3 regions of the Streptomyces liliifuscus genome follow, and region 1 is predicted to be linked to each of the others. Evidence: riboswitches for the same ligand, from Rfam matches in the RefSeq annotation. Region 1 holds a riboswitch; each other region holds the start of a gene.
What was found. Region 1 has a riboswitch for cobalamin ahead of metE (5-methyltetrahydropteroyltriglutamate--homocysteine S-methyltransferase). Riboswitches for the same ligand answer to the same signal wherever they lie in the genome.
Positions count from the first base shown of each region.

Region 2: it holds a riboswitch for cobalamin, as region 1 does, so the genes downstream of both, JEQ17_RS35730 (cobalamin biosynthesis protein) here and metE (5-methyltetrahydropteroyltriglutamate--homocysteine S-methyltransferase) in region 1, are expected to answer to the same signal.
Region 3: it holds a riboswitch for cobalamin, as region 1 does, so the genes downstream of both, JEQ17_RS44210 (CbtB domain-containing protein) here and metE (5-methyltetrahydropteroyltriglutamate--homocysteine S-methyltransferase) in region 1, are expected to answer to the same signal.

Region 1 covers NZ_CP066831.1:2,644,123-2,648,416, reverse strand. Annotated here, with positions in the region: gene bla (class A beta-lactamase) at 1-777, shown strand, start outside; gene metE (5-methyltetrahydropteroyltriglutamate--homocysteine S-methyltransferase) at 901-3,222, opposite strand; cobalamin riboswitch at 3,387-3,609, opposite strand; gene JEQ17_RS11220 (3-hydroxybutyryl-CoA dehydrogenase) at 3,621-4,294, opposite strand, start outside.
Region 2 covers NZ_CP066831.1:8,286,873-8,291,166, forward strand. Annotated here, with positions in the region: gene cobN (cobaltochelatase subunit CobN) at 1-836, opposite strand, end outside; gene JEQ17_RS35725 (cobyric acid synthase) at 833-2,365, opposite strand; gene JEQ17_RS35730 (cobalamin biosynthesis protein) at 2,362-3,318, opposite strand; cobalamin riboswitch at 3,417-3,560, opposite strand; gene JEQ17_RS35735 (hypothetical protein) at 3,682-3,903, opposite strand; gene JEQ17_RS35740 (inorganic phosphate transporter) at 3,917-4,294, opposite strand, start outside.
Region 3 covers NZ_CP066831.1:10,130,018-10,134,311, reverse strand. Annotated here, with positions in the region: gene JEQ17_RS44225 (serine/threonine-protein kinase) at 1-125, opposite strand, end outside; gene JEQ17_RS44220 (acyl-CoA dehydrogenase family protein) at 606-1,796, opposite strand; gene JEQ17_RS44215 (CbtA family protein) at 1,971-2,741, opposite strand; gene JEQ17_RS44210 (CbtB domain-containing protein) at 2,770-2,994, opposite strand; cobalamin riboswitch at 3,031-3,172, opposite strand; gene JEQ17_RS50285 (histidine phosphatase family protein) at 3,303-4,028, shown strand; gene JEQ17_RS44195 (ferredoxin) at 4,143-4,294, opposite strand, start outside.

The DNA of each region.
Region 1 (4,294 bases):
CTGGAGCGGGAGTACGCCGCGCGCCTCGGGATCTTCGCCCACGACACGGCCACGGGCCGGACCGTGGCCTACCGCGCCGACGAACGCTTCCCGATGTGCTCGGTGTTCAAGACACTCACCGCCGCGGCCGTCCTGAGGGACCTCGACCGCGACGGCGAGTTCCTGGCCCGGCGCATCCGGTACACCAAGAAGTACGTCACGGCCTCGGGCTACGCCCCGATCACGGGCACGGACGAGAACGTGGCGAACGGCATGACGGTCGAGGAGCTGTGCTCCGCCGCCGTCTCGCAGAGCGACAACGGCGCCGCGAACCTCCTCCTGCGCGAGCTGGGCGGACCGACCGCGATCACCCGGTTCAGTCGCTCGACCGGGGACAGGATCACCCGGCTCGACCGGTGGGAGCCCGAGCTGAACTCGGCGGAACCGTGGCGGCGGACCGACACCACCAGCCCGCGCGCCATCGGGCGGACCAGCGCGCGGCTCGTGATCGGCAGGGCGCTCACGGCCGAGGACCGCGAACGGCTGACCGGGTGGCTGATCGCCAACACCACCAACACCGAGCGCTTCCGCGCCGGCCTGCCCGGCGACTGGATCCTCGCGGACAAGACCGGGGGCGGCTCGTCGTACGGGGTCGCCAACGACGTGGGCGTCGTATGGCCTCCCGGGCGGCCGCCCCTGGTGCTGTCCGTCCTGTCGACCAAGCACGCCGCCGACGGGCCCCAGGAAAACCCGCTGGTCGCCAGGGCGGCCGGGTTGGTGGCGGCGGAACTCACCTGACGGGGCAGATCCTCCGACGTGACGGCCGGGGACACGAATGTCCCCGGCCGGTTGGATCGCATCAGCCGGATCGGATCAGCCGGTGGGTCGCATCAGCCGGATCGGATCAGTCGGTCGGTCGGATCAGTCGGCGGTGGGCAGTTCGGCGCGTACCGCCTGGGCCGCCGCGACCAGGTTGTCCAGGGACGCCCGGGTCTCGGGCCAGCCGCGGGTCTTCAGGCCGCAGTCGGGGTTGACCCAGAGCCGTTCGGCCGGAATGGCCTCAAGTCCCTTGCGCAGCAGGGCGGCTGCCTCGTCCGTGCTGGGCACGCGAGGCGAGTGGATGTCGTAGACGCCGGGCCCGGCCTCGCGCGGATAGCCGTGCGCGGCCAGTTCGCGGGCGACCTGCATGTGGGAACGGGCGGCCTCCAGGCTGATGACGTCCGCGTCGAGATCGTCGATCGCCTGGACGATGTCGCCGAACTCGGCGTAGCACATATGGGTGTGGATCTGGGTGTCCGGCCGGACTCCGGCGGTCGTGAGCCGGAACGCCTCGGTGGCCCACGCCAGATAGCGGGGGCGGTCGGCGGCACGCAGCGGCAGGGTCTCGCGCAGCGCGGGTTCGTCGACCTGGATGACCGAAGTCCCGGCCGTCTCAAGGTCGTTGACCTCGTCGCGCAGGGCGAGGGCGACCTGGCGGGCGGTGTCGCCGAGGGGCTGGTCGTCGCGGACGAAGGACCAGGCGAGCATGGTGACCGGCCCCGTGAGCATGCCCTTGACGGGGCGCCGGGTCAGGGACTGGGCGTACGTCGTCCAGCGCACGGTCATCGGCTCGGGGCGGGAGATGTCGCCGGCCAGGATCGGCGGACGGACGTAACGGGTGCCGTACGACTGCACCCAGCCGTGCTGTGTGGCGAGGTAGCCGGTGAGCTGCTCGGCGAAGTACTGGACCATGTCGTTGCGTTCGGCCTCGCCGTGCACGAGGACGTCCAGGCCGGTCTTCTCCTGGAACGAGATCACCTCCTGGATCTCGGCCTTGATGCGCTCCTCGTAGCCGGCCGTGTCGATGCGCCCGGCCCGCAGGTCGGCCCGCGCGACGCGCAGTTCGGCGGTCTGCGGGAAGGAGCCGATGGTGGTGGTCGGCAGCAGCGGCAGACCGAGGTGGGCCCGCTGCGCGGCGGCGCGTTCGCCGTACGGCTGGGAGCGGTGGGCGTCGGCGTCCGTCACCGCGCCGACCCGAGCCCGCACGGCCGGGTCACGGGTGATGGGCGAGTTGGCGCGGGAGGCCAGGGCGGCCCGGTTGGCGGCGAGTTCGCCGGTGATCGTGCCCGTCCCCTGGGCGAGCCCCTTGGCGAGGGTGACGACCTCGGCCGTCTTCTGCCGGGCGAAGGCGAGCCAGCGCAGGATCTGCGGCTCGATGTCCCGTTCGGCGGTGGCGTCGAGGGGCACGTGGAGCAGTGAGCAGGACGCGGCCACGTCGACCCGGTCGGCCAGCCCCAGCAGGGTGCCGAGCGTGGCCAGGGACTTGGTGAGGTCGTTGACCCAGATGTTGCGGCCGTTGACCACGCCCGCGACCAGGCGCTTGCCGGGCAGCCCGCCGACGGCGGCGAGCGCGTCCAGGTTGGCCGCGGCGGCCTCGGTGAAGTCGAGGGCGAGGCCGTCGACCGGGGCCTTGGCCAGCACCGGCAGGGCGTCGCCGAGCCGGTCGAAGTAAGAGGCGACCAGCAGCTTCGGACGGTCGGTGAGTGTGCCGAGGTCGCGGTAGGCGCGCGTGGCCGCGTTGAGTTCGGCGGGCGTACGGTCCTGGACCAGGGCCGGTTCGTCGAGCTGCACCCACTCCGCGCCCGCCGCCCGCAGATCGGAGAGGACCTCGGCGTACACCGGCAGCAGCCGGTCCAGCAGGGTCAGCGGGTCGAAGTCCGCGGCCACACCGGGCGCGGGCTTGGCGAGCAGGAGATAGGTGACGGGTCCGACGAGGACCGGGCGGGCGGTGAGGCCGAGCGCGAGGGCTTCGCGGAGCTCGGCGACCTGCTTGGCGGAGTCGGCGGTGAAGACGGTGTCCGGGCCCAACTCCGGGACGAGGTAGTGGTAGTTGGTGTCGAACCACTTCGTCATCTCCAGCGGCGCCACGTCCTGGGTGCCGCGGGCCATCGCGAAGTAGCCGTCGAGCGCGTCGGCCTCGACCGCGGCGCGGTGGCGGGCGGGGATCGCGCCGACCATGACGCTGGTGTCCAGGACATGGTCGTAGTACGAGAAGTCGCCGGTCGGCACTTCGTGGATGCCGGCCCCGGCCAGCTGCCGCCAGTTGGTGCGGCGCAGTTCGGCGGCGGTGGCCCGGAGGGCGTCGGCGTCGACGCGGCCCTTCCAGTACCCCTCGATCGCCTTCTTCAGTTCCCGGCCCCTGCCCTGACGGGGGTAGCCGTACACGGTGGCCCGGGCCGCCGCGGCTGCGGACTTCGATGTCACGGAACTCTCCTTCGCGAGATGTCTCCCTGAGATCCCGGGACGGGACGTGGGCGCGAAGGGGTGACGAATCCGGCAGAGGCACCTCGCGCGGCATGCGCGGTCGTCCGCCGGACATGTACGCCTGACCCGCCCACGAGGTCACCGGGATTGTCCGTACGCGATCGGTCGCGCACGGGCAGATGGCAGGTCTTCGGACTCGCGGGCACGCCCTCCGTACGGAGGACACCTACTGGCCGTCGCTTCCCAGGTCCCGCTTCTCGGGGCCCAGTGCGTATGACGGCGTCGTTCCCACTCACCGCTGCGGGGCAGTCCCGGATTCCCACCGGGTTCCCTCTTGCGACGCATCCCGCCTGGCGGACGGGGCGAACCAGCTGCACAGGTCAGCTTAGGCCCTGCCGTCAAATGTCTGACTGCCGGACGGCGTCGTACACATGGAACCCGCGGCCCGTCTTACGGCCCAACAGCCCTGCCTCCACCATCCGTTGGAGCAGCGGGGGAGGGGCGTGGAGCGGTTCCCTGAACTCGTCGTAGAGGGATTCCGCGATCGAGGCGACGGTGTCGAGGCCGATCAGGTCCGCCAGCCTCAGCGGTCCCATGGGGTGGGCGCAGCCGAGTTCCATACCCGCGTCGATGTCGGTGGCCGTGGCGAATCCGGACTCGGCCATGCGGATCGCGGCCAGCAGATAGGGGATGAGCAGGGCGTTCACGACGAAACCCGCCCGGTCCCGTGCATGGACCACGGTCTTGCCGAGGACCCGGGTGGCGAAGTCCTCGACGGCCGCGACCGTCCCCGGCGCCGTGTGGAGCGAGGCCACGATCTCCACCAGCGGCAGGACGGGAACAGGGTTGAAGAAGTGCAGCCCGACGACCCGGTCGGCGCGCCCCGTCGCCATGCCGAGGCGCATGATCGGGAGGGACGAGGTGTTGGTCGCGAGGATCGCCCCGGGATCCTCGACGATCTTGTCCAGCGCGGTGAAGATCTCGGTCTTGGCGTCCGCGTTCTCCACGACCGCCTCGACGACGAGCTGCCGGTCGGCGAGGTCTTCGAGGGCCTGGGTGAAGGCCAGCCGGT
Region 2 (4,294 bases), 5.6 Mb from region 1:
TCGGGGATCGCGACCTGCATCGCCGCGTCCATGGGGGAGAGGGCCGCGTCGGACCCGGCCCAGGCGGACCGTGACGAGGTCAGGCAGAGCCCTTGCAGGACCGGGACGTTGAGGTCGGCGAGCGCGCCGATGTCCCAGGCCTCCTCGTCACCGCCCGCGGACGCCTGCGAGGCGTGCGTGCCACCGGCGGCGAGGACCGTCGCGACCAGCGCGTCGGCCTTGCCGAGGATCTCGTACAGGCCGGTGTCGGCGTCGCGCAGCGAACCGCAGTACACGGCAAGGGCGTTGGCGCCCCGGGCCTCGATCGCGTCGCACAGGGTGTCCACGAAGGCGGTGTTGCCGCTCAGTTGATGGGCCCGGTAGAAGAGCACGCCCACGGTCGGACGGCCCTCGACGTACGCGCGCTCGCCGTGGACCCCGAACTCGGGCATCTTCCGCGGCTCTTCGAAGCCCTCGCCCGTCAGCAGCACGGTGTCGGACAGGAAGCGGGCCAGCTCGGTCAGGTTCTCCGGGCCGCCCTCGACGAGATAGCGCAGCGCCTCCGCGACCACACCGGCGGGCACGGACGACTCGGCCATCAACTCCGCGTCGGGGACGGACTCTCCGCCCAGCAGCACGGTCGGAATGCCGGACGCCCTGAGCGCGGCGAGCCCGTCCTCCCAGGCACGCTTGCCGCCCAGCAGCCGTACGACGGCGACGTCCGCGCCCCGGACCAGCGCGGGAAGCTCCTCCGCGACATCCACGCGGGTCGGATTGCCGATCCGGTACGCGGCGCCGGCGGCACGGGCCGCCAGCAGATCCGTGTCGGCGGTCGACAACAACAACACTGTGCTCATGCGGGCGCTCCCGGTGGAATGAAAGGCAGTCCTGTCGGCGCGCCGGACTCGATGAGCCGCCACAGCGCGTCCGTGTCCGCGTGTTCCTCGATCAGATCGCCGAGCCGGTCCAGCTGCTCCTCGCGCAGCGAACCGAACGACGTGTCGGCGGCCGGTACGAAGCGGCGCCCCGCGGCGGCCGCCACCTCGCGAAGGAAGGCCCGGCGGAAGCCGTCCGACTCCAGCGAGCCGTGCCAGTGCGTGCCCCAGACCTCGCCGACCCGGCAGCCGTCCAGGAAGGGTTCCCCGCCCGTGACCCGGGCGACCCCGTGGTGGATCTCGTACCCCTCGACGGGTTCGCCGAGCGCCTCGCCGACCGGCCGGGTCAGGGTCTTCTCCCGCGAGAACCGCACGCGCACGGGAAGGAGTCCGAGCCCGTCCACCTGGCCGGCGCGCGACTCGACCTCGTCCTCGATGTGCTCGCCGAGGATCTGGAAGCCGCCGCAGATGCCGAGTACGGGACGGCCTTCCGCGGCCCTTCTGGCGAGGGCGTCCGCGAGGCCGCGCTCCCGCAGCCACTCCAGGGCCCTGACCGTGCCCCGGGTGCCTGGCACGACGACGAGGTCGGCGTCGACGAGCTCCTCCGCCCGGTCCACGAACCGCACGACGACGCCCGGTTCGGCGGCCAGCGCGTCCACGTCCGTGAAGTTGGACATCAGCGGGATCGCGCAGACGGCCACCCGCAGGATGTCCTCGCCGACGGGGGCGGAGACCTCGGACTCCCGGACCGAGCCCCTCAGAGAGACCCTCAGCCCGTCCTCCTCGTCGATGCCCAGGCCGTGTTGGAAGGGCAGGACCCCGTACGTACGACGCCCCGTGAGGTTCTTGAGCATGTCGAGGCCGGGCTCCAGCAGGGACACGTCCCCGCGGAACTTGTTGACGAGGAACCCGGCGACGAACTCCTGGTCCTCGGGCGAGAGCAGCGCGACGGTCCCGAAGAAGGAGGCGAAGACACCCCCGCGGTCGATGTCGCCGACGACGAGCACGGGCAGCCGCGCGTTGCGCGCGATCCCCATGTTCACGATGTCCGTCCGCCGCAGATTGATCTCGGCGGGACTGCCCGCCCCCTCACAGATCACCGCGTCATACGTGCCCCGCAACTCGGCGAGGCACTCCAGCACGGTCCCGAGAAGCCGTTCCTGACGCCCGCCGTGATAGCCGCGGGCACTCATTTCCCCGACAGGTTTACCCATCAGGACGACCTGGCTGCTCCGGTCACTGCCGGGCTTGAGCAGCACGGGATTCATGAGCGCGGTCGGCTCCACGCGCGCGGCCTGCGCCTGCATGGCCTGCGCCCGCCCGATCTCGGCGCCCTCCCGCGTGACGAACGAGTTGAGCGACATGTTCTGCGCCTTGAAGGGCGCCACCTTGACGCCCTGCCGCACCAGCCACCGGCAGATCCCGGCCGTCACGACACTCTTGCCCGCGTCGGAGGTGGTACCGGCGACGAGCAGCCCGCCACCCGTTCCCCCGCTCGTTCCCCGGCTCATGACGTACGCCCCTTCGCGCGAAGGCCGTTGACGAGCAGCCGTCCGGCGACACTCACGCCGAGCGCGAGCCAGCCCACGCGCCGCGAGAGCCGTACGGCCCGCTCGATGTCCTCGACCTCCACGGCCCGTCCTTCACCGTTGAGGACGGGCCGCTGCTCGACCCGTCCCGCGTACGAGAGCGTCCCGCCCAGCCGCACGCCGAGCGCCCCCGCGAACGAGGCCTCGACGGGCCCGGCGTTGGGGCTCGGGTGCTTGGCGGCATCCGCACGCCAGGCGCGTACGGCCCCGCGCGGATCGCTTCCCGCGGCGGTCGCGAGGACGGCGGTGAGCCGTGCCCCCGGCCATCCCGCGACATCGTCGAGCCGCGCGGAAGCCCAGCCGTACCGCCGGTACTTGGGTGACCTGTGCCCGACCATCGCGTCGAGCGTGTTCACGGCACGGAATCCGACCAGCCCCGGCACACCGGCCGCGGCACCCCACATGAGGGCGCCCACGACGGCGTCGGAGGTGTTCTCGGCGACGGACTCGACGACGGCCCGGGCGATCCCGTCGGCGTCCAGCGCCTGTGGATCCCGCCCGCACAGATGAGGCAGCCGCTCCCGGGCCACCTCGATGTCCCCGGCGGCCAGCGCCCCGCCGATGGCGCGGGCCTCCCGCCCGAGGGAAGTCCCGCCGACGACGGACCAGGTGGCGGCGGCGGTCAACGCGACGGACCCGGTACGCGAGGCACGCACGCAACGGCCGGCGAGCGCGGCGAGTCCGGTGGCACCGCCCACACAGACGGCGGTGTGCAGCGCGCCCCACCCCCGGTGGTCCCGCCACAGCACCCGCTCCACGGCACCCGCGGCCCGTCCGAACGCGGCGACCGGATGCCCCCGGCGGGGATCGCCGAGCAGCAGGTCACCGAGAAGGCCGGCGGCGGCGCCGTACGCGAAGACGCGATCGGCACGCATCGGTTCAGCCGACCGTCAGGTCGGGCACAACCGTCGCTGGAAAGGCACTTGGGCAGCCGCGCATGGCGATTTGTCCTCACTCAGGGTGTCCGCGCCCTGGTTCGACGAGACCGGCGGCGAGAGTTCCTGGCTCCCGGGGTGTCGATTCCCCGGTAACAGTGGCGGGACCGCGCCGGATTCGCACCGGCTTCCTCTCCTGCCGCCGTACATGGCTCCGGCAGTCCACCACGCCCACGAACACCCGTCAACTTGCTGTTGACCTGCGACGGGAGAGTGTGCTGAGGCCCACACACGGACACGACTCCGCCCCGCCGACCGGGGGTCGGCGGGGCGGAGTCGTGCGTGACGGAGGTGCCGTACGCGTCAGGCGACGATCAGATAGATGCCGTACGCCACCGCCGCCGCGCACGCGGCGAAGCAGGCGTACGCGCCCGTGACCGCGAGGCTCGCGGTGCCGCCCTGGGCGGAGGCCGACTCGCGCTTGGAGAGGCCGACGATGCCGAGGGTGAAGAGGCCCACGAGGGCGACGGTGACGATGAGGCTGACTCCGAAGACGGAGCCGAGGGCTGCCCAGTCGATCTTCATGCTTGTGGGTTCCTTACACCGTGGCCGTACGGGCGGGCTCGGTGGCGTCCGGGCCCGGGATGGTGGTCTTGAGGTCGTCGGCCGCGGCGACCGTGCCCGCCGGCGGCGGGGTGACGGCGGCGATGGCGGTGGTCACGACGCCCGCGGGCTCGCCGTCGACATCGTTCACGTTGTCGACGGTGACGGGCTGGCGGCGGGAGAGCGTCCAGATGACCGCCGAGCCCGCGATCAGCAGCGCGCCGGTGAGGACGATGCCCCAGGTGCCCTGCTTGGTGAGGAACTCGGCGCCCGCGCCGACCAGTCCGGCGGCGGGGAGCGTGAGGCCCCAGGCGACGAACATCCGGGTCGCGGTCGACCAGCGGACGACGCCGCCCTTGCGGCCGAGGCCCGA
Region 3 (4,294 bases), 7.5 Mb from region 1:
AGGCACTTCACCGCGACCTGTCTGCCCAGCGACTCGTCGCGGGCACGCCACACCTCACCCATCCCCCCTCGACCGATCAGGTCGAGCAACCGGTACCGGCCCTGGATCAGCCTGGTGTCCCCCATCTGCTGCGATCGCCCCCGTCGTTCGGCCCCGCCCTCCCCTGGCTCGTCCAGTATGGCGAGCCATCGTCCGACTTTGTACGGGGCGGGCCGTGAGCCGGGGCCCAGCCGTGACATCGTGCGGACAATGTGTTTGGGCGGCAGTTGCCGGTGTAGACGTGCGGGAACGCAGTGCAACACGGTGCCGGTGAGTCGCAGTTGCCGCGCCGCCGTGCCGGACGACCGTACGGATCTTCCGTACAACTCATGGGCGCATGGCGGCAGTGAGACGTACGTCGGCTGCGCCACCCATCGCCGCGGGAAGCCGTCGAGATCCCACGCCTCCGGCCGCGCGGCCGGATCGAAGCCCGTTCGAGGCCGGATCGGGGTCGGATCGCGGTCGGTCGCCGTGAGCATCGTGGTCGGTCGCCCTGACTATCGCGGCCGGCGTCGAGGGGATCCACCAGCCGGTCGGCGACAGCCGTTTCCGGGCCGGAGCCCCGGCTACCGCCGCACCCTCGGCATCCCCAGGCCGATCCACGAGATGATCTCCCGCTGGATCTCGTTGTTGCCGCCGCCGAAGGTGAAGATCACGGCCGAGCGGTAGCCGCGCTCCAGTTCGCCGTGGAGTACGGCGCCCGCGGAGCCCTCCTTGAGGACACCGGCCACGGCGACGACCTCCATGAGCCAGGCGTACGCGTCCCGGCGGGCCTCGGAGCCGTACACCTTGACGGCGGAGGCGTCCTGCGGGGTGAGCGTGCCCTCCTGGACGGCGTTCACCATCTGCCAGTTGAGGAGTTTCATCGCGTCGAGCCTCGTGTGGGTCTGGGCCAGGCGGCGGCGCACCCAGGGGAGGTCGACGACGCGGCGGCCGTCGGCGAGCTTGGTCTCCATGGCCCAGCGCTGTACGTCGTGTAGGGCGCGGATGGCCATGGTGCCGTGTGCGGCGAGGGTGACCCGCTCGTGGTTGAGCTGGTTGGTGATCAGCCGCCAGCCCTTGTTCTCATGGCCGACCCGGCGGGAGGCGGGGACGCGGATGTTCTCGTAATAGCTCGCGGTGGTGTCGTGCGAGGCGAGCGTGTTGATGATCGTGCAGGAGTAGCCGGGGTCGGAGGTCGGCACGAGGAGCATGGTGATGCCCTTGTGCGGCGGGGCGTCGGGGTCGGTGCGGACGGCGAGCCAGACCCAGTCGGCGGTGTCGCCGTTGGTCGTCCAGATCTTCTGGCCGTCGACCGTGTAGTGGCCGGTGTCCTCGTCGCCCTCCCTGACCGCCCTGGTCTTCAGGGCTGCCAGGTCCGTGCCCGCGTCGGGCTCGCTGTAGCCGATCGCGAAGTCGAGTTCGCCGGACAGGATCTTCGGCAGGAAGTACCCCTTCTGCTCGTCGGTACCGAACTGCATGATCGTCGGCCCGACCGTGTTGAGCGCCATCAGCGGCAGCGGTACGCCGGCCTGGGCGGCCTCGTCGAAGAAGATGAACTGTTCCATCGGGGTCAGACCGCGCCCGCCGTACTCCTTCGGCCAGCCCACGCCGAGCCACCCGTCGGAGCCGAGCCGGCGGATGGTCTCGCGGTAGAAGCGCTTCTGCGCCGCCGGATCGCCGTAGCGGGCGTACACGTCGTCGGGGACCAACTCCGCGAAGTAGGCGCGCAGTTCGGTGCGCAACCGCTGCTGCTCCGGCGTGTATTCGAGATGCACGGCGCCTCCTGGCTCCCACTGGCCCACTCGTTCGGCCACCCGGACCTGACGGCGCACACCGTAGAACGTGTTCCAGAAATAGGGAATGCCGACGACGTACGCGCCTGCCACGCACGCACACATGCGAAGGGGCCCCAGGATGGTGCTCCAGGGGCCCTTCGGTGTGTGAACGGATCAGTGCGCGACGGGAGTTGCCCGCCCTTCGGCCGCCTTCTCGTCCTCGGTCCGGGCCGGCCCGGGAGCCAGCACGCGCTCCGCGAGCAGCCCGAAGACCAGTCCGTACGCGGTCCACAGGGTCACCTGGATGGCCAGGGTCGCCAGTCGGTACTGCCACAGCAGGGTGGCGGGGAAGCCCTCCGGCGCCTCGTTGAAGGACGGCAGGAACGCGTACGCCAGGCTGACGGCCAGGACGAAGAACCCACCCGCCGCGAGGGTGGCGTTCCAGTTGCCCAGGCGCGGGGCGAGGCGCTTGCCGAGGATCACCGCGGCGACGGCCAGCAGCACGCTGAGCACGATCATCAGGAGGAACAGCGCGGTGCGCTGGTTGAGGGTGTCGGGGTCGCCGACGGCGGGCGGGTTCGCCGGGTACTTGAGGAACGGCACCAGGTAGACCGCGACCAGACCGGCGCCCGCCAGCAGCAGAGCGCTCGCGCGCGGCCCGAAGCGGCCGATCCTGCCGAGGGCGAAGCAGTACGCGAGGGCGGCTATGCCGCCGAACGCGACCCCGTAGACGAGCACGCCGGTGGACAGACCACCGGTGGACTGCATCGCACGGCTGACGAGTTCCTCGCCGCCGTGTTCATGGGCGTGGGCCTCCTCGAACGCGATGGCCTCGTCCACCCGAGGTTCACCCAGGAAGTAGGCGACGACCAGGGCGAGCACACCCGCGGCAAGACCCGCGAGCATGCCCCGCACCAGGAGATTTCTGACGGTGACGGAGTTCATTGGTTGTCCTGTCGGTTCTGTGTCGCCGTCAGTGGCAGGGGAAGCCGAGCAGGTGGCGGGCGTCGTGCACCCACTCGTGCACGCCTTCGCCCGAGACCAGGGAGGTGGCGCCCTGTTCGGCGCCGACGAAGTAGAGCAGCACGAGCATCAGGATGCCGAGGAAGACCGCCCAGGGAGCGATCGCGCCGATCGGCAGCTTTGCGGGTATGTCGGGGGTGGTTGCGGTCGGCTGGGCGACGGCGGACTGCGCCATGGCAGGACCTCCTGGGGGAACTCGCGTCCCATCTCGGTGGTGCACAGGACGACGGCCACGGGTCTGACTTGCTCGACCTCCGCCTCCCCTGGTGGAAGGCGGTTGTACGGGGCTTACAGTGGCGCGACCGTGCCGGATTCTCACCGGCTTCCGTCGTACCGTCGTCAATATCGACGAGAAGGTACCGCGAAGCGGAGGCGCGGCCAAGGGCGCACGGAATGCCGGGGGCGCGCCGGGGCCCTGGTCACGCCCCCAATTCCCGGTACGGACAGGGGTGTTGAGCACGTGGTGAACGCGAGGACGGGCCGATGACCAGCCGAGTGATGTTGATCTCACCAGCGATGAGCGCGGCGTTGCGGGAGGCACGTTTCGACGACGGATGTCCCCTCGACCCGGCCGGGCTGCGGCTCGCCGAGGCCGCCGCGGGCTCGCTGCCGGCCGCCGACCAGGTCCTTCTCTCGCCCACCGTTCGCTGCCGGGAGACGGCGGAGGCCCTCGGGCTCGGCACCCTCGCCGTCACCGACCCCGACCTGGCCGGCCTGGACGTGGGCCGCTGGCGCGGGGCGACCCTCGCCGAGGTGAGCGCCGCCGAACCGGAGGCCGTGGGGCGCTGGCTGGCAGACCCGTCGTCCGCCCCGCACGGCGGCGAGTCGGTGAGCGGACTGTGCGAGCGCGTGGCGAAGTGGCTGGAGACGGTGACGGATCCGAGCGCCGAGGTTTCAGGATCCGGGGCCTCAGGATCCAGCTCCTCCGGGTCCGGCTCAGGCTCGGCTTCGGGTGCAGGACCAGGGCCGAGACCGGGGGCGGGGCCGGGGGCGGGGCCGGGGTCGGGACCGGGGGCGGGGCCAGGACCCGGCTCCGTCCGGGTCATCGCCGTCGTCGAGCCGGAGATCGTACGGGCCGGGGTGGTGCTGGCACTTGGGGCCCCGGAGTCGGCGTTCTGGCGCGTCGACGTGCCGCCGTTGGTCGCGACGGAGTTCAGCGGGCGGGCCGGGCGCTGGAATGTACGGGTCGGGAGGGCGCTCGGAGAGTGAGGCCACGGCGAACGCCTGGCTGAACACCTCCTCGGTACTCGGCATCCCGGGACGTGACTCTTCGAACGGGGCTCTTCGAGACGCGGCACCTCGGGCGTGGCGTTCCACGGAACCTCACCTCAGCAGGGCGAGGAACTCCGTGCAGGCACTCGCGCAGCCGCGGCAGGCCTCGGCGCCCTTCTCGGCGCCGGGGCTCCGGTCGAAGACCTCGGCGGTCTCCAGGCAGACGGCACGGCACCACTCCACCTGGGCGCGCATCCCGGCCT